DNA from 2 places in the Streptococcus sp. ALY_211 genome. Region 2 is predicted to be linked to the other one. Evidence: predicted binding sites of a transcription regulator. Region 2 holds the regulator's gene; the other holds the start of a gene.
What was found. Region 2 encodes HrcA, which represses chaperone genes, less so after heat shock. Its sites were predicted from a motif close to TTAGCACTCNNNNNNNNNGAGTGCTAA; they were not measured.

Region 1: the regulator HrcA is predicted to act here: its motif matches at 6,004-6,030, upstream of AC4HAJ_RS03565 (ATP-dependent Clp protease ATP-binding subunit).

What each region holds. Positions count from the first base shown of each region.
Region 1 is NZ_JBZFUN010000003.1:61,605-71,030, reverse strand. Features, by position in the region: gene AC4HAJ_RS03605 (Dps family protein) at 1-205, opposite strand, end outside; gene AC4HAJ_RS03600 (prepilin peptidase) at 357-1,022, shown strand; gene AC4HAJ_RS03595 (NAD(P)H-hydrate dehydratase) at 1,017-1,859, opposite strand; gene AC4HAJ_RS03590 (bifunctional methylenetetrahydrofolate dehydrogenase/methenyltetrahydrofolate cyclohydrolase) at 1,856-2,713, opposite strand; gene AC4HAJ_RS03585 (amino acid ABC transporter ATP-binding protein) at 2,856-3,590, opposite strand; gene AC4HAJ_RS03580 (amino acid ABC transporter permease) at 3,590-4,279, opposite strand; gene AC4HAJ_RS03575 (YkuJ family protein) at 4,560-4,790, opposite strand; gene argF (ornithine carbamoyltransferase) at 4,935-5,909, opposite strand; gene AC4HAJ_RS03565 (ATP-dependent Clp protease ATP-binding subunit) at 6,138-8,423, shown strand; gene AC4HAJ_RS03560 (NUDIX hydrolase) at 8,547-8,999, shown strand; gene AC4HAJ_RS03555 (DUF1827 family protein) at 9,144-9,426, shown strand, end outside.
Region 2 is NZ_JBZFUN010000010.1:18,203-27,628, forward strand. Features, by position in the region: gene AC4HAJ_RS07580 (class I SAM-dependent methyltransferase) at 1-952, shown strand, start outside; gene AC4HAJ_RS07585 (acetate kinase) at 1,018-2,205, shown strand; gene AC4HAJ_RS07590 (ACT domain-containing protein) at 2,381-2,647, shown strand; gene AC4HAJ_RS07595 (PFL family protein) at 2,669-4,006, shown strand; gene AC4HAJ_RS07600 (histidine phosphatase family protein) at 4,095-4,787, shown strand; gene AC4HAJ_RS07605 (M15 family metallopeptidase) at 4,781-5,494, shown strand; gene AC4HAJ_RS07610 (glycoside hydrolase family 73 protein) at 5,525-6,100, shown strand; gene hrcA (heat-inducible transcriptional repressor HrcA) at 6,228-7,262, shown strand; gene grpE (nucleotide exchange factor GrpE) at 7,273-7,830, shown strand; gene dnaK (molecular chaperone DnaK) at 8,010-9,426, shown strand, end outside.

The DNA.
Region 1 (9,426 bases), on a different contig from region 2:
TCAGAGCATCCATCAAGTCATCCATTTTAGGGTGTAGGTAGTAAAATCCTGAGCCTCGCATATACCAGTGAACTTGGTGGACAATAGACAGAGCCTTAGACAGATCAGCTACCGATTGGTTTAAAACAGCTTTTGTTTTAGCATAAGCATCGTTCGTTGCTAGATCTGTATTTTGCAAGTTAGCTAAAATTACTTCTTCAGTCATCGTTAATCCTCCATTAGATTATAAGCTCAGTAGATCGAAACCTACTGTTTGAAAAGGTCTTCTTATTTAGAATCATTATAAATAATTCCACCCTTATTGTAGCAAAGCAAAAAAATATTGCAAGGAAAAATCCATTTGCGGATAAATAAGTATGGCTATCATTTTAATATTTTTCTTCGGCGCTAGTTTAGGATCTTTTAGCGGGGTCTTAGTTGATCGTTTTCCTGAGCATTCCATCGTGACACCTGCCAGTCACTGCGACTACTGTCAACATAGGTTAAGCTCCCTAGATCTTATTCCTATTTTATCTGCGTGTGCTAACCATTTTCAATGCCGTTACTGCCATCATAAATTTCCTGTTTCCTATAGTCTTTTAGAAGGAGTTATGGGATGGCTTTTTTGTCTAGGATGGCTGGACTTTTTGGAGTGGTATCAGGTCTTTTTGCTCGGCCTTGGATTAGTACTGAGTCTCTATGATTTAAGAGAGCATGCCTATCCTTTTATCCTGATTCTCTTAGCTATTTTGGGAGTCGGCTTCTTTGCGCCTTGGCAGGTACTCAGTATAGCTTTACTGCTCTTGGCGCTTTTGAGTCAGCTGTTGCCCTTAGGCATAGGATCTGGAGACTTTTATTATCTCGGTTTAATGGGGTTCTTTGTCCCTTTTAGAGAATTGCTTTGGGTTGTGGAGGTGGCTAGTTTGATAGGAATTATCGTTTTATTTATCCAAAAAAAGAAAGGGCCCTTGGCCTTCCTTCCCTTTGTGATGATGGCTTATCTGATTGTTTTGATCCTAAAAACCCTCATATTTAGTCTATGACAGCTGGCTATAGTCCTTCATCCATCTGGTAATTTCATGGCTGATCTGAGTTGGTAGAACGACGTAGTGATCCTTTGATAGATCTTGAGCGATAGCTGAGTGTAGATAGGTTGCAGCTGCAACGCTTTCAAATGTATTATTGGTAAACTGGGCTAGAAAACCAGCTATCATCCCTGCTAAGGTATCCCCCATGCCTCCTGTTGCTTGGTAGGGACCGCCAACTGTAATAGTTGCTTGAGGATTTCCCAGCTGGTAGAGACTGGTATGATGAGACTTAGCGACTAAGATAGTCTCTGGCGGAAAAGCCTCTAGAGCTTGCTGATTGGCAAGTGGGGTTTGCTGATCTATCGCTAGACCTGATAAGCGCTCCCATTCCTTTTGATGAGGAGTTAAGATCAGATTGGAGCTGGGCCATTTATCCATCCTTTGATGCGCAATTATATTAAGAGCAGATCCGTCAAGAACGAGACTCTGGTGAGTGTCTGCCTGATGTATGACTGTGTTTAAAACCTGATGGGCAAGGGCTGATTCACCCAATCCCGGTCCGACTAGGAGGACATCAGCTTGACGAATCTGTTTCTCTAGGCGCTCTCTATCTTCAGCGTCAAAAGCCATAGCCTCAGGCAGTAGAGCATGTAGGGATGGTATTGTCTGGGGCTGTGTTGCAACGGTGACTAGACCTGCTCCACTATTTACTGTTGCCAGCGCTGCCATGATAATGGCACCACTGTAAGGATAAAATCCACCGATTAGGAGGACTCGACCATAGCTTCCTTTGTGGCTCTTTACTTGTCGAGGCTGAATCACTCTTTTTAGAATTGTATCATCTATTTTCATTGTTCCATACGTCTCTTGGCTGCTTGGTAGGTCTGCTCCAGAAGCATAGTGATCGTCATAGGCCCGACACCCCCGGGTACTGGTGTTATGAAGCTGGCAATCTTTGAAACTGCATCAAAGTCAACATCGCCAATAAGTTTACCATCCTGATTGCGATTCATACCGACGTCAATCACAACAGCTCCTGGCTTGACAAAATTTTCAGTCACATAATGACCACGGCCGATCGCTACGATCAAGATATCGGCTTGGCGACAAACATCCTCTAGATTCTGCGAGCGTGAATGGGTCAAGGTCACAGTCGCATGCTTGTCTAGTAAGAGCTGGGCCATGGGTTTACCAACAATATTGGAACGTCCAATGATCACGGCACGCTTGCCTTCGATAGCTACCTGGTATTCCTCTAGCAAGGCTATGATGCCAGCTGGAGTACAAGGTACCATGATCGGCCGTCCAGACCATAGATGTCCTGTATTCATGGGGTGAAAACCATCGACGTCCTTGTCTGGGTCAACTGCCAAAATAACTTTTTTGTCATTGATATGTGCTGGTAGAGGGAGTTGGATGAGAATACCATGGATACTGTCGTCCTCATTATAACCTTTAATAGTATCTAGCAAGTCTGCCTCGCTAATACTTTCTGGAAGTCGGAGAGTCTCGCTTTTAAAGCCCACTTTTTGAGCGGCACGCTCCTTGTTTCTTACATAGACCTGGCTAGCAGGATCATCGCCAACCAGGATAACGACCAAGCCAGGAACAACTCCATCATTAGTAGCCATCTGCTCTACTTTTTCAGCCAGCTGATCTTGCATTTTCTGGGCCAGCGCTTTACCATCCATTTTCTTTGCTGTCATAGAACCCTCTCTCCTTAGTTTTGTCTTTATATTATACACAAAAAAAGAGTCTGGGACAAAAATCAGTAAACCGTTAGACAATCACGGTTTTGATTTTGTTGTCCCAGACTCTTTAGCTTAGTTACTCTCTATAACACATAAATTATAGTACCTTGCCCAAGAAGTCCTTGGTCCGCTCTTCCTTGGTTTCATCAAAGACCTGCTCAGGACTTCCTTGTTCAATGATGCTACCACCATCCATAAAGATAACCCGATCCGCTACTTCCTTAGCAAATCCCATCTCATGGGTTACGATCACCATCGTCATACCTGACTTAGCTAAATCTTGCATAACAGCTAAAACTTCACCAACCATCTCAGGGTCGAGGGCTGATGTTGGCTCATCAAAGAGAAGGACATCAGGATCCATAGCTAATCCACGTGCAATCGCGATACGTTGCTGCTGACCACCAGACAGAGAAACAGGATGAGCCTTTGCCTTATCTCTAAGACCTACCTTATCAAGCAATTCATAGGCCTTATCCTCAGCATCCTTCTTAGTTTGTCCCTTTACCTTGGTTGGTGCCAGTGTGATATTATCTAGTACGGTCATATTGGGAAAGAGATTGAACTGTTGAAAAACCATCCCCATCTTTTCACGCATCTTGAAAATATCGTTAGTCTTATCTGTAATATCCACACCTTCAAAGCTGACTGTACCCTTAGTAGGAACTTCGAGGAGATTCATTGTCCGAAGAAAGGTTGACTTACCAGAACCGGACGGGCCGATAATAACAACGACCTCCCCCTTATTGATCTCCAGGTCGATTCCTTTTAGCACCTGGTTGTCTCCAAAATACTTGTGCAGATTTTTAATTGAAATTAAGGTCTCTGTCATTATTTTTGTCCTTTCCCAAGGCGATTTTCAAGTGCCTTTTGACCAGCCGTCAAAACTGTTGTCAATACGAGGTAGTAGAATGCAGCAAACAAGAGGGGCTCAAGCGGAATATAGGTGGATGACATCACAGACTGTGCTCCATTCCACAATTCCATAATACCGATCGTTTGCAACAGGGAACTGTCTTTAATAATAGTGATAAACTCATTGCCTAGGGCTGGAAGAATATTTCTAAATGCTTGTGGCAGTACCACATAGCGCATAGCTTTAGCTGGCTTGATCCCTAGGGAGTAGGCAGCTTCCAGCTGACCTTTTGGTACAGCTTCAATACCTGCACGTACAATCTCAGAAATATAGGCACCACTGTTCAGTGATAGGATGATAACCCCTGGGATCAAACGTGAAAAGTCTAACTCAACGGTTCCAAATCCAATAGAAGGGGCATTTTTAAAATCCATCCATAAGAAGGCGATCATGATTTGAACAACCATTGGTGTCCCACGAAAGACCCACACATAAAGACTAACGATCCAGTTTAAAATCTTGCTCTGTGAGCGTTTGGCCAAGGCGACCAAGACACCTAGGATGGTCCCAAACAAAACCACACAGATAGAAATGGCAATGGTGACGATAACGCCGTAATTGAAGTAACCCCAATATTTGGGTAAAAATGAAAAATCAAAGTTCACTAGACTATTCCCCTTGTTATGCTGATGGTCTCTCTATGCAAGCCAAAACATTAGTTGGTATAGAGATTAGTTATATTCATCCAAAAGAGCAGTAATAAGGATGAATTATTGTATATAGTTTAGCATAATTTGTATAAACATACAATAACTATTGATAAAAAATAAAAAAACAAGTCTATGACAAAAGTCCAGACTTGTTAACAGTTTTTTGTCCGACTCTCTTTTGATGGCTAATGCTCATTGTGAGAGTCTGTCGGAATACTATTTCTAGCTTATCTATTTAATAAATAAGATCATAGATTTCCATAGCGATGAGGTCAATGCTGTCAAATGTATATGTTTCACGAGCATTGACATCACGCAATGTGAAGACCGGTCCATTTTCTGGATCGTTAGCAAATGATACTTCTGCTACGACAACACCTTCGCGCTCAAAATTACGCTTCAAATTATTACCATCAGTGGCCATTAATTGAAGACGATCAATAATTCTCACCAAATGTGATTCCATATCGTTTCTCCTTAGCTAAGACACAGCTTTTATAACGAAGCTAGCCCCAATATGTTTTAATCTTTTTTATTTTACCATAAAGTCTGTTATTGTCATAGATGAAAGGTTAAAACATCTGTAAATTTCAGAAGCGGTTAGCCTCTCTTAATCACTTTTATAAGAATTATAGATAATAGCCTTGATCGCATGCATACGGTTCTCAGCCTCCTGAAAAATGTAGGGACTATATTTTTGAAAGACTTGGTCTGTAATTTCTAGCTCACTGTAGCCATATTTATCATAGATCTCTTGACCGATAATCGTCTGCGTATCGTGAAAAGCTGGCAGGCAGTGCATGACGATAAGATCAGGATTTTCAGCAGCCATGATTAACTCTTGGTTAACCTGATAAGGCAGCAGTAAATCGATCCTATCCTTAAAATCGACCTCTTCTCCCATGGATACCCAAACATCAGTATAAATAATATCTGCTCCCTTAACTTCTGCGACATCATCTGTTATAACTAGCTCGGAGCCTGTATTATGCTGATGAGCCAAGTCAATGATGGCTTGCTCAGGCTGCAGAGATTCAGGAGCAATAATTTTACAATCTATTCCCAAAATAGCTGAGGTCACTAACAGAGAATTGGCCATATTATTGCGTCCATCCCCCATATAAACCAGTTTTAAACCATCCAGATGGCCGAATGTTTCTTTTATGGTCAGAAAATCTGCGATCATCTGGGTCGGGTGCCAGGTATCCGTCAGGCCATTCCAGACAGGAACGCCTGAGTAGGTTGCTAAATCTTCTACATCGGCTTGCTTATAGCCACGGTACTCAATGCCATCAAACATAGAACCTAGGACTTTAGCCGTATCCCTTACAGATTCTTTTTTGCCTAGTTGGATTTCATTTGCACCTAAGTAGGTCACCTGCATTCCTAAATCTTGGCCTGCTACTGTAAAGGCTGAGCGAGTTCTGGTCGAAGCTTTCTCAAAGATCAGGGCAATATTTAGCCCTTCTAGGTACCTGTGGACTTGTTTATCCTTTTTTAGTTGCTTAAACTTAGCGGCTTGATCGATTAACTCTAGCAGCTCTGCTTTGGTGAAATCTACTTCTTTTAAAAATGACTTAGCCATATTCTTTCCTCATTTTTGTATTTTTATACATAAATATTAGCATTTTATCGAATTTTGTCAAGATTTTATTGAATTTTATACATATCTTGATGTTTTAGCACTCTCTTCTATCGACTGCTAATTTTCCGATCTTTTTACTTGCTTTCTAACCTGTGAATGATATAATGACATCATAAGATTTGACCTTTATTGACTATAGAGGCCAGTCAATCCTCAGGAGGTATTCCTATGTTATGTCAAAATTGTAATCTCAATGATGCTAGCATTCATCTATATACTAATGTTAATGGGCAGCAAAAGCAGATTGATCTTTGCCAAAACTGTTATCAAATTATGAAGTCTGATCCTGAAAATCTCATCAACCAAAATCCAAGTAATCAATCTATGGAATCTTTCTTTGATGACTTTTTCGGAGATTTAAATAACTTTCGTGCTTTCAACCAAGATTTACCCAATACACCGCCAACCCAAGCTGGATCTGGTGGTAATGGTGGAAATCGAGGAGGACAAGGTAACCGGCGTCGTCCTCAACAAGAAGCTCCTAAGCAACCTCAAGGTCTCTTAGAAGAATTCGGTATTAATGTTACAGAGATCGCACGTCAGGGTAATATTGATCCTGTCATTGGACGTGATCAAGAGATCGTGCGTGTTATTGAAATTCTAAATCGCCGTACCAAAAATAATCCTGTCCTAATCGGAGAACCTGGTGTGGGTAAAACGGCTGTAGTCGAAGGTTTAGCCCAAAAAATTGTCGAGGGCAATGTGCCACAGAAACTGCAGAATAAGCAGGTCATTCGTCTGGATGTCGTCAGCCTAGTTCAAGGAACAGGCATTCGTGGTCAGTTTGAAGAGCGGATGCAAAAACTTATGGAAGAAATTCGTCAGCGTCGAGATGTCATTCTTTTTATTGATGAGATCCATGAAATTGTCGGTGCAGGTGGTACCAGTGATGGTAGCATGGACGCCGGTAATATCTTGAAGCCTGCTCTAGCACGTGGTGAACTGCAGTTGGTTGGTGCTACAACCCTCAACGAATACCGTATCATTGAAAAGGATGCGGCGCTTGAACGTCGTATGCAGCCAGTTAAAGTAGATGAACCAACGGTGGAAGAGACGATCACTATTCTACGTGGTATCCAGCCTAAATACCAGGATTACCACCACGTCAAGTATACTGACGACGCTATTGAAGCTGCGGCTGTTCTTTCCAACCGCTACATTCAGGATCGTTTCTTACCCGATAAGGCAATCGATCTACTAGATGAAGCCGGTTCTAAGATGAATTTGACCCTCAATTTTGTCGATCCGAAAGAAATCGATAAGCGTTTGATTGAGGCAGAAAATCTCAAGGCTCAGGCAACGCGTGATGAAGACTTTGAAAAGGCAGCTTATTTCCGTGATCAAATCGCCAAGTATAAAGAAATGCAGCAGCATGAGTTGACTGATCAGGAGATTCCAGTTATTACTGAAAAGCATATTGAAGCCATCATCGAGCAAAAAACTAATATTCCAGTCGGTGAATTAAAAGAGAAAGAGCAATCGCAACTGGTCAACCTAGCTGATGATCTCAAATCTCATGTCATTGGCCAAGATGATGCTGTTGATAAGATTGCCAAGGCAATACGCCGTAATCGGGTCGGTCTAGGTTCCCCAAATCGACCAATTGGTAGTTTCCTCTTCGTTGGTCCTACCGGTGTAGGTAAAACTGAACTGTCTAAACAACTAGCTATTGAGCTCTTTGGTTCTGCAGATAGTATGATTCGCTTCGATATGTCTGAATACATGGAGAAACACGCTGTCGCTAAACTTGTCGGAGCTCCTCCAGGATATGTCGGTTATGAAGAAGCCGGTCAATTAACCGAGCAGGTGCGTCGAAATCCTTATTCTCTTATTCTCTTAGATGAAGTAGAAAAAGCTCATCCTGATGTTATGCATATGTTCTTACAAGTACTGGATGATGGTCGTTTGACTGATGGTCAAGGACGGACTGTCAGCTTCAAAGATACTATCATCATCATGACTTCTAACGCTGGTACTGGTAAGGTTGAGGCTTCAGTTGGTTTTGGTGCTGCCCGTGAGGGACGGACTAACTCTGTTCTTGGTGAATTGAGCAATTTCTTCAGTCCAGAATTTATGAACCGCTTCGACGGTATTATCGAATTCCAGTCTCTCAGCAAGGATAACCTTCTGCACATTGTTGATCTTATGCTTGCTGATGTCAACAAACGCTTAGCAAGTAATTCTCTTCACTTGGAAGTGACCGATAAAGTCAAAGAAAAACTAGTTGATCTTGGTTACGATCCTAAGATGGGGGCTCGCCCATTACGTCGTACAATTCAAGATCATATCGAAGATGCTATTACCGATTTTTACCTTGAAAATCCTCAGGAACACAATTTTAAAGCGGTCATGACATCAAATGGCAATATTGTGATCAAGGCTGCTAAAAAAGCGGAAGAAAAATCGATTGATGAGCCTAAAGAAACTAGCTCTATTACTCAGTCTGATAACTAATACAAAATAAAAAGAAGCTTAGATCCAAGTAGGTTTTAAGCTTCTTTTTATGAGCACTGGCCTTCATCTAAAAGTTTGGTATAATGAAAGGGACGATAATACTTTTAGAAACGAGGTGCTCGTATGAATCGGCAACCTATATTTGGTCAAAAACTGGAAGGACAAGACTATGTTGAGCGCTATGGTGTTTATGCGGTCATTCCAAATCAGGATCGCACTGAGATTATTCTAGTTCAAGCTCCAAATGGTGCTTGGTTCCTGCCTGGTGGTGAGATTGAAGCCAATGAAGATCACATGCAGGCTCTCAATCGGGAATTGCTTGAAGAGCTTGGTTTTAGCGCTCAGATCGGTTCTTACTATGGGCAGGCAGATGAATACTTTTATTCTAGCCATCGTGATACCTACTTCTACAATCCAGCCTATATTTATGAGGTCACTCATTTTACGCAGATCAGTCAACCCTTGGAAGATTTCAATCATTTAGCCTGGTTTCCTATCGATCAAGCGATTGAAAAACTCAAAAGAGGCAGTCATAAGTGGGGGATCCAGCAGTGGAAAATTGACCATGACAACTAAAGATCCCCAACCAATTTGAAAAATAGTGCTATAATGGTTGTATATAAATCAAAGGGAATACCTCAGGCAGGCTGAAAAGATTTTTGATTGTACCTATCTTTACAGATTGCCCTTGGTCCGTCAGTTAGAGGAGATTAGATTACTATGAGACTTATCAATACAACTAGCAGCCACCCCACCTTAGTGCGCAATCAATTAACTAATACCGATGCTACCCTTGTTGAAGTCTACTCTGCTGGTAACAGTGATGTCGTTTTCTCTCAAGCGCCTGGTCATTATGAGCTTATCATTTCCAACCGTCACCGTGCCATCAAAGATAATGAAATTGAGACTATTCGTGAATTTTTCTTTAAGCGTAAAATTGATCCTGACATCATTATTCCTGGACAAATTCAATCTAGTCATACTGAAAAACTGATTGAAATTT
Region 2 (9,426 bases):
GAATTTTGAGAAAATAGAACAGGCCTACGAGCTCATTTTAGAGAATGTACAGTTGATTCAAAATCGATTATCTACTAATATTTACGATGCTCTAATAGAGAATAATGTCTATTATATGAATGAAGATAGTAGAGACAGTAGAGTGTCTGCAAATATAGCTTCCTTAAAATCTTTGAATTTGACTTCTGAAGAGTGGCGTCGGGCTTATCAATTCATTTTTATAAAGGCTGCTCAGACCGAACCCCTTCAAGCCAATCACCAGTTTACACCTGATAGCATTGGGTTTATCTTATTATTTCTTTTGGAAAATCTGACTGTAGAAGAGACAGTTGATGTTTTAGAAATTGGCAGTGGGACAGGGAATTTGGCGCAGACTCTTGTGGTTAACAGCCAGAAAAAAATGAACTATCTAGGATTAGAAGTCGATGACCTACTTATTGATTTGTCTGCCAGTATTGCTGATGTTATGGGGACGGAGGTTGGCTTTGTTCAAGAGGATGCTGTGCGCCCTCAGCTTTTAAAAGAGAGTGATGTAATTCTTAGTGATCTGCCGGTTGGATATTATCCAGATGATGCGATTGCTAGTCGTTATCAGGTTGCTTCTAAGACAGAGCATACATATGCTCATCACTTATTAATGGAGCAGTCTCTCAAATATCTTAAGAAAAATGGTTTTGCTATTTTCTTAGCACCAGTGAATCTTTTGACAAGTCCCCAGAGTGATCTCTTAAAGCAATGGCTCAAGAATTATGCAGATATTATTTCTGTTATTACTCTTCCAGATAATTTATTTGGTCATGCGGCTAATGCAAAATCGATCTTTCTCTTGCAAAAACAAGCTCAGAAACCTAAGGAGACTTTTGTTTATCCTTTAACAGACTTGCAAAATCAGGACCAATTAGTTGATTTCATGACCCAGTTTAAAAAATGGGTAGCAGATTATATTCTTTAATTTAGAATTCTGCTATAATTGGAATACGTTTAGAAAACGATTTCAAACCCAGAAGAGGTGATCCTATGTCTAAAACAATCGCAATAAATGCTGGTAGTTCCAGTTTGAAATGGCAACTTTATCAAATGCCAGAAGAAACTGTTTTGGCGAAAGGCTTGATTGAGCGTATCGGTTTATCAGACTCAGTTTCAACTGTATCATTTGATGGGCGCTCAGATTCTCAAACTCTAACGATTGCAGACCATACCCAAGCTGTTAAAATTTTATTAGAAGATTTAATTCGCCATCATATTATTGAAGACTACTCAGAGATTACAGGTGTTGGACATCGCATTGTAGCTGGTGGGGAGTATTTTCAAAACTCTGCTTTAGTAGACGATCGGGTCATTGAGCAAATTGAGGAGTTGTCACTTTTAGCACCTTTACACAATCCTGGTGCTGCCGCTGGTATCAGGGCTTTTAAAGATATCTTACCTGATATTACTAGTGTGGCTGTGTTTGATACTTCTTTTCATATGACGATGCCTGATTATGCTTATCAATATCCACTTCCTCAAAAATATTATGAGGAATACAAGGTGAGAAAGTACGGCGCACATGGGACTAGCCATAAGTATGTGGCTCAAGAAGCAGCTAAGATGCTAGGGCGTCCGCTTGAAGAGCTCAAGCTCATTACAGCACATATTGGGAATGGTGTTTCCATTACGGCAAATCGTTATGGTCAATCAGTAGATACCTCCATGGGGTTGACACCGCTAGCTGGACCGATGATGGGAACGCGTTCTGGAGATATTGATCCTGCTATCATTCCTTTCTTACTTGATCAAGCTCCAGAATTTAAAACGGCAGCTGATGTCGTTAATATGCTTAATAAGGAATCTGGTTTAGATGGTGTATCAGAACTTTCTAGTGATATGCGAGATATTTTAAAGGGGGTTGAAGAAGGAGTTCCTTCTGCGGTTTTAGCCTACGAAATGTTTGTTGATCGTCTCAAGAAATTTATCGGTCAGTATCTTGCTGTATTAAATGGTGCTGATGCTATTGTATTCACAGCGGGTATGGGAGAAAATTCTGCTCAGCTTCGCAGTGATATTATTGCTGGTTTAACGTGGTTTGGTTTGGATATTGATCCAGAAAAAAATGTTTTTGGTTATGTTGGGGATATTTCTAAGGCAGATTCTAGCATTAAGATCCTTGTTATACCAACCGATGAAGAAGTCATGATTGCACGAGATGTTGAATCTTTTAAATAAATGATACCAATAAGGCTGGGATAGTTCCCAGCTTTTATATTTTTACCTGTTTATCTCTTGACAGATATTGATAGTGGCTAAAAGTTCGGGAATTGATATTGTTTTTAACTGAATATTTGAATAAAATTAACGATTTGTGGTAAAATACAAACAATATGAAAAATGGGGTATAAAAATGAAAGCTATTATTACAGTTGTTGGCAAAGATAGTAAAGGGATTGTAGCAGGAGTATCGGTTAAGATTGCTGAATTGGGGTTGAATATTGATGATATTACTCAGACTATTCTTGATGACTATTTTACAATGATGGCGATTGTTTCAGCGCCTGAGAAAAAAGATTTTACTTTGCTTCGTAAAGAGTTTGAAGATCTCGGTGCATCGCTAAATGTTAAGATCAATATTCAAAGTGCCGCCATATTTGATGCTATGCATAACTTGTAGTAAGAGAAGAAAGGGCTAAAAATGGATATTAAGCAGGTTACAGAAACAATTGCGATGATCGAGGAGCAAAATTTTGATGTCCGTACGATTACAATGGGGATCTCACTTCTTGATTGTATTGATTCTGATATCAATAAGGCAGCAGAAAAAATTTACAGTAAAATTGTAGAAAAGGCTGGTAAGCTCGTAGCTGTTGGGGATGAGATTTCTGCTGAGTTAGGGATTCCGATTGTTAATAAGCGTGTATCAGTGACGCCTATCTCTATTATAGGAGCAGCGACTGATGCTGAAGATTACATTCCCCTAGCTAAGGCACTAGATAGGGCAGCAAGAGAAATTGGGATTGATTTTATAGGAGGATTTTCAGCTCTGGTTCAAAAGGGTTACCAGAAGGGGGATGAGATCCTTATTCGATCAATCCCACGAGCTCTTGCTGAGACGGAGTATGTCTGTGCATCTGTTAATATTGGTTCTACTAAATCGGGTATTAATATGACCGCTGTTGCTGATATGGGACATATCATTAAAGAAACTTCGCAAGCTTCTGATATGGGACCAGCTAAGTTGGTTGTTTTTGCTAATGCTGTTGAAGATAATCCTTTTATGGCTGGGGCCTTCCATGGTGTTGGTGAGGCTGATGTTATCATTAATGTCGGTGTTTCTGGTCCTGGTGTAGTAAAGCGTGCTCTCGAAAAAGTTCGTGGGGAAAGTTTTGATGTTGTGGCAGAGACAGTTAAAAAGACGGCTTTTAAAATTACACGTATTGGTCAACTGGTTGGTCAGATGGCTTCTGAGCGTCTTGGCGTTAAGTTTGGTATTGTTGATTTATCTCTCGCTCCAACACCTGCTGTAGGAGATTCGGTGGCTCGAGTGTTAGAGGAAATGGGATTGGAGACAGTAGGGACTCATGGGACAACGGCTGCTTTGGCCTTGCTGAATGATCAGGTTAAAAAAGGTGGTGTTATGGCTTGTAACCAAGTTGGTGGTTTATCGGGTGCTTTTATTCCTGTGTCTGAAGATGAGGGAATGATCGCTGCCGTCCAAAATGGATCGCTTAATCTCGAAAAGTTAGAGGCCATGACAGCTATTTGTTCTGTGGGATTGGACATGATTGCTATTCCAGAGGATACCCCAGCTGAGACTATTGCTGCTATGATTGCTGATGAAGCTGCTATTGGTGTGATTAATATGAAGACAACCGCTGTTCGAATTATTCCACAGGGTAAAGAAGGCGATATGATTGAGTTTGGTGGTTTGCTTGGTTCGGCTCCAGTGATGCCTATCAATAAAAATTCCTCTGTTGAATTTATCTCACGTGGAGGACAAATTCCTGCTCCTATTCATAGTTTTAAAAACTAATAGTGTTATGACATCTGTCTTAATGGGCAGGTGTTTTATTCGACCTAAATTTGATATAATAAACAAAATAACTAAAGAAGGTTTTACTATGGTTAAAACAAGATTATTTATAGCAAGACATGGAAAAACTATGTTTAATACGATTGGGCGTGCTCAAGGTTGGTCTGATACTCCGCTTACTCAAGAAGGGGAGCAAGGGATACATGAACTTGGACGGGGACTTAAGCTTGCTGGTGAGTCATTTGTTGCTGCTTATTCTAGTGACAGTGGTCGAACGATACAAACTATGGAGATTGTTCTGGAGGAATTAGGTCAAGAAAGTATTCCCTATAAGAGAGACAAGAGAATCCGTGAGTGGTGCTTTGGCAGTCTAGACGGTGGTTATGATGCCGAGTTATTTCATGGTGTCATGCCTCGGGTTTCTGACAAGCCTATGGAAGATATGACTTATGAGGAGATGGCTGAAGCTATTGTTGATGTTGATACGGCAGGCTGGGCTCAACCGTGGCCGGTTCTCAAGAATAGAATCTTAGAGGGTTTTATAAGTATAGCGAATGAGGTGTCTTCTAATGGAGGCGGAGATGTGATTGTTGTCAGTCATGGCATGACCATTGCTACTTTAATTTATTTGCTTGATCCTAGTAGCCCCCGTATTGCCTTGGATAATGGTAGTGTCTCGGTACTATCCTATGAAAATGGTCGCTTTACGATTGATGCTATAGGTGATATGAGTTATCGCCAGCAGGGACGCTTGGATAGAGAAAGGACAAGCTCATGCTGAAGAAGCGTGGTCGTTTAGCTATTGTCTTTTTAGTTCTTGGGAGCCTCTTAGTTTTATGTTTGGTTTTTGGGGGGCGGAATAAGCCTGTTTCGCTTTCTACTGGTTCTTCTAAACCTTCGTCTCAATCTGGTGGGGCACAGATGTTAGCAAAGGCTGATGATTGGGAATTGATTCTGGTCAATAGAAAGCATATGACTAAGGAATTGAATCCTGAACTTGCTTGGGTTGAAAATGTTCAAGTGGATGCGCGTATTAAAAGCGATGTTGAATCGTTTTTGGCAGCAGCTAGACGGATAGACGAGAAGGAACATTTGATATCGGGTTACCGAAGCGTTAGTTATCAGGAGGGCTTGTTCAATAGTTATGTTGAGCAGGAGCAGCTTGATCATCCATCTTGGACACATGATCAAGCTGTAAAAAAGGTGCAGACCTATTCACAGCCATCTGGAGCTAGTGAGCATCAGACGGGATTAGCTATCGATATATCTACTGTTGATAGTCTCAACAGCAGCGATCCTGCTACGGTAGAGCGTCTCAGAAAAATAGCTCCTAAATATGGCTTTGTTTTGCGGTTTGATAAGAGTAAGTCCGAGATCACTGGTGTAGGGTATGAGGACTGGCATTTTCGATATGTCGGTAAAGATTCTGCTGAGTATATGGAAAAGCACAAGCTTAGTTTAGAGGAGTATGTTGAACAGTTATCTTAATAATGAGGAGAAGATAATATGAGGACAAGGATGAAGCCACCAGTGTTTCTGACGATTCTTGGTGTGGTTCTTTTAAGTCTAATTGTATTGTTGAGCTTGAATGTCAAGCCGAAATCAATAGACACTAAAGTAAAAACAGCTTACAGTAAGCGAGAATTTATTACCCAAATAGCTCCTATGGCTAAAGAGTTATCGGATAATTATGGGGTTGATGCTTCTGTGATTATTGCCCAAGCAGCTCAAGGGTCTGATTTTGGGACAAATTTGTTGTCGGTTCGCTATCATAATGTGATGAGAACGGTCGCAGAGCCAGGGGAAGCTAAGGTTGTTTTATCAGCACAGTCTTATGAATCTAACCATTGGAAGAAAGTTAAGCAACCCTATGCTGTTTACAGGAGTTGGGAGGATAGTCTACAGGACTACCTACAGAGTTTAAGCTCCAATAGGGATTATAAGTCTCTTTATAAAATGTTAGCGACTTCGAATGATTACTTGCAGTCGGCGCAGGCCTTACAGCATTATGGATTTAGCACAGATCCCGACTATGGCGTTCAGCTGGTAAAGATTATCGAAGATTACAACTTGACACGCTATGATAAAAATTAGCACTCTTTTTAAAAGAGTGCTAATTTTTTAGCCTTTTTGCTTGACATCCCCTTATAGAAGGGTATAATGGAATCATAAGTTAGCACTCGGGTGATGGGAGTGCTAAACTATCAGGGGAGGGGTCGGTATGATTACACAGCGGCAAAATGATATTTTAGCTATGATTGTGCATTTATTTACTCAGACTCACGAACCTGTGGGGTCAAAGGTGTTACAAAATTATATCTCGTCTAGCAGTGCTACTATTCGAAATGATATGGCAGCGCTGGAAGAGGTTGGCTTGCTGGAAAAAGCGCACACTTCGAGTGGCCGCTTGCCTAGTAGGCAGGGGTTTCAATATTATGTGAATCATCTATTGAGCTTGGAACCTTTAGAAGAATCGGAGCTTTATGATTTAGTAGGTGCCTTTGATTTCGAATTTTTTAAATTAGATGATCTTTTACAAAAGGCAAGTGATATCTTATCTGATGTAACTGGTTATACGGCGATTACTTTAGATGTGGAGCCAAAGAATCAGCGGTTAACATCCTTTGATATTGTTAAGCTTGGTCAGCATGATGCTTTGGCTGTTATGACCTTTGATCATTCTAATACGGTGACTAGTCAGTTTGCCATCCCTAAAAATTTTTTGGATGAAGATTTGCAAATTTTTACTAGCCTGGTCAGAGAGCGCTTGTTAGAGCGATCGGTGATGGAAATTCATTATCGGATATTGACAGAGATTCCTCAAATTGTTCAACGTTATTTTAAGATCACAGATAATGTCTTGGAATTGTTTGAGCATATCTTTAAGGAAATGTTTGTTGAAAAGCTGTTTATATCAGGAAAGGAGAGAATTCTTCAATTTTCAGATATTGAGCGCTATCGCTTGTTAGATCATCATCAGGAATTAGCCTTGGATATCAGACAGCACTTGGATGATTCACAAGCCTATGCTATTAGTCTAGCTCAGGAAGGTCAAGCTGGTCTGGAAGCTATTAGCCGGGTCTCTTATAAATTTTTGATCCCCTATAGAGGTTTTGGCAGTATTAGTCTTTTGGGTCCTGTGACACTTGATTACCAGTACTCCTTAGAGATTCTGAGGGTGGTCGGTCAGATCCTGACTCTCAAGCTGGCAGATTTTTATCGCTATTTAAATAGTAATCACTATGAAGTCCATTAGAGGAGGTTTTATGTCAGAAGATATTAAAAAAGAAAATGAAGCAGTTGCGGAAGAAGAAATTTCTGAAACAGAAGAAACTATACAGGAGCAAGAGTCAGTCGATTCAGAAGTTGAGGAAGTTGCTGCAGACCCATCCGAACTTGAGCAGGCCCAAGCCAAAGCAGAAGAATTTGAAAATAAATTCTTGCGTGCTCATGCTGAGATGCAGAATATTCAGCGTCGCGCCAACGAAGAGCGCCAGCAGCTGCAGAAGTACCGCTCGCAAGATTTGGCTAAGGGCATTCTACCTAGTCTCGATAATCTTGAGCGGGCCTTAGCAGTTGAGGGGTTAACTGATGATGTTAAAAAGGGTCTTGAAATGGTACAAGAAAGCCTGATCCAAGCTCTTAAAGAAGAGGGTGTAGAGGAAGTTGCAGTTGATAGTTTTGATCACAACTTCCATATGGCTGTTCAAACTTTACCAGCTGATGAGGAACATCCTGCAGAGAGCATTGCAGAAGTCTTCCAAAAGGGTTATAAACTGCACGATCGCCTGCTTCGTCCAGCCATGGTTGTGGTATATAACTAGTCAATAATGATGGGTATTAAAACATCTCATCATTATACGGCAACATTGCCTGGACTTCTTACTATCTCACGCTGTAACTATGCGATGATGGCTAATCAATAAGATTGAACTAATTGTGTCCGAGATGACCTTAAACTATTATCATAAAAGTAAAAATAATATTAAAAGAGGAAAAAGAGATGTCTAAAATTATTGGTATTGACTTAGGAACAACAAACTCGGCAGTTGCCGTTCTTGAAGGAACTGAAAGTAAAATTATCGCTAATCCAGAAGGTAACCGTACAACGCCTTCTGTTGTATCTTTTAAAAATGGTGAAATTATTGTCGGTGATGCTGCTAAGCGTCAAGCTGTGACTAATCCAGAAACCATTATTTCTATTAAATCTAAAATGGGAACATCTGAGAAAGTCTCAGCAAATGGTAAAGAATATACGCCACAAGAAATTTCAGCAATGATTCTTCAATACCTTAAAGGGTATGCTGAAGATTACCTTGGTGAAAAAGTTGAAAAAGCTGTTATTACAGTTCCTGCTTACTTCAACGATGCCCAACGTCAAGCAACCAAAGACGCTGGTAAAATTGCTGGTCTTGAAGTAGAGCGTATCGTCAACGAACCAACTGCTGCGGCCCTTGCTTACGGTCTTGATAAGCAAGATAAAGATGAAAAAATCTTGGTATTTGACCTTGGTGGTGGTACTTTCGACGTATCAATCCTTGAATTGGGAGATGGTGTCTTTGATGTATTAGCTACTGCTGGTGATAATAAACTCGGTGGGGATGACTTTGACCAAAAGATTATTGATTTCTTGGTAGATGAATTCAAGAAAGAAAATGGCATTGATCTTTCTACTGATAATATGGCTTTGCAACGCTTGAAAGATGCTGCTGAAAAGGCTAAAAAAGATCTATCGGGTGTAACGCAAACACAAATTAGCTTGCCTTTCATCACTGCTGGTGAAGCAGGTCCTCTTCACTTGGAAGTATCATTGACCCGTGCTAAGTTTGATGATTTGACTCGTGATCTGGTTGAGCGCACTAAGACTCCTGTTCGCCAAGCCTTGTCTGACGCTGACTTGACTCTGGCAGAAATCGATGAAGTTATCTTGGTCGGTGGTTCAACGCGTATTCCTGCTGTTGTTGAAGCAGTTAAGGCTGAAACTGGTAAAGAACCAAATAAATCTGTGAATCCTGACGAAGTTGTTGCTATGGGTGCTGCTATTCAAGGTGGAGTTATCACTGGTGATGTTAAGGATGTCGTTCTTCTTGATGTTACACCGTTGTCACTCGGTATCGAAACTATGGGTGGTGTCTTCACGAAGTTGATTGATCGCAACACAACCATCCCAACTTCTAAGTCACAAGTCTTCTCAACTGCTGCTGATAATCAACCCGCTGTTGATATTCATGTCCTTCAAGGGGAACGCCCAATGGCTGCAGATAATAAAACGCTTGGACGTTTCCAATTGACTGATATTCCAGCAGCTCCTCGTGGTGTGCCACAAATCGAAGTGACATTCGATATCGATAAAAACGGTATTGTATCTGTTAAGGCTAAAGACCTTGGTACGCAAAAAGAACAACACATCGTTATCAAAT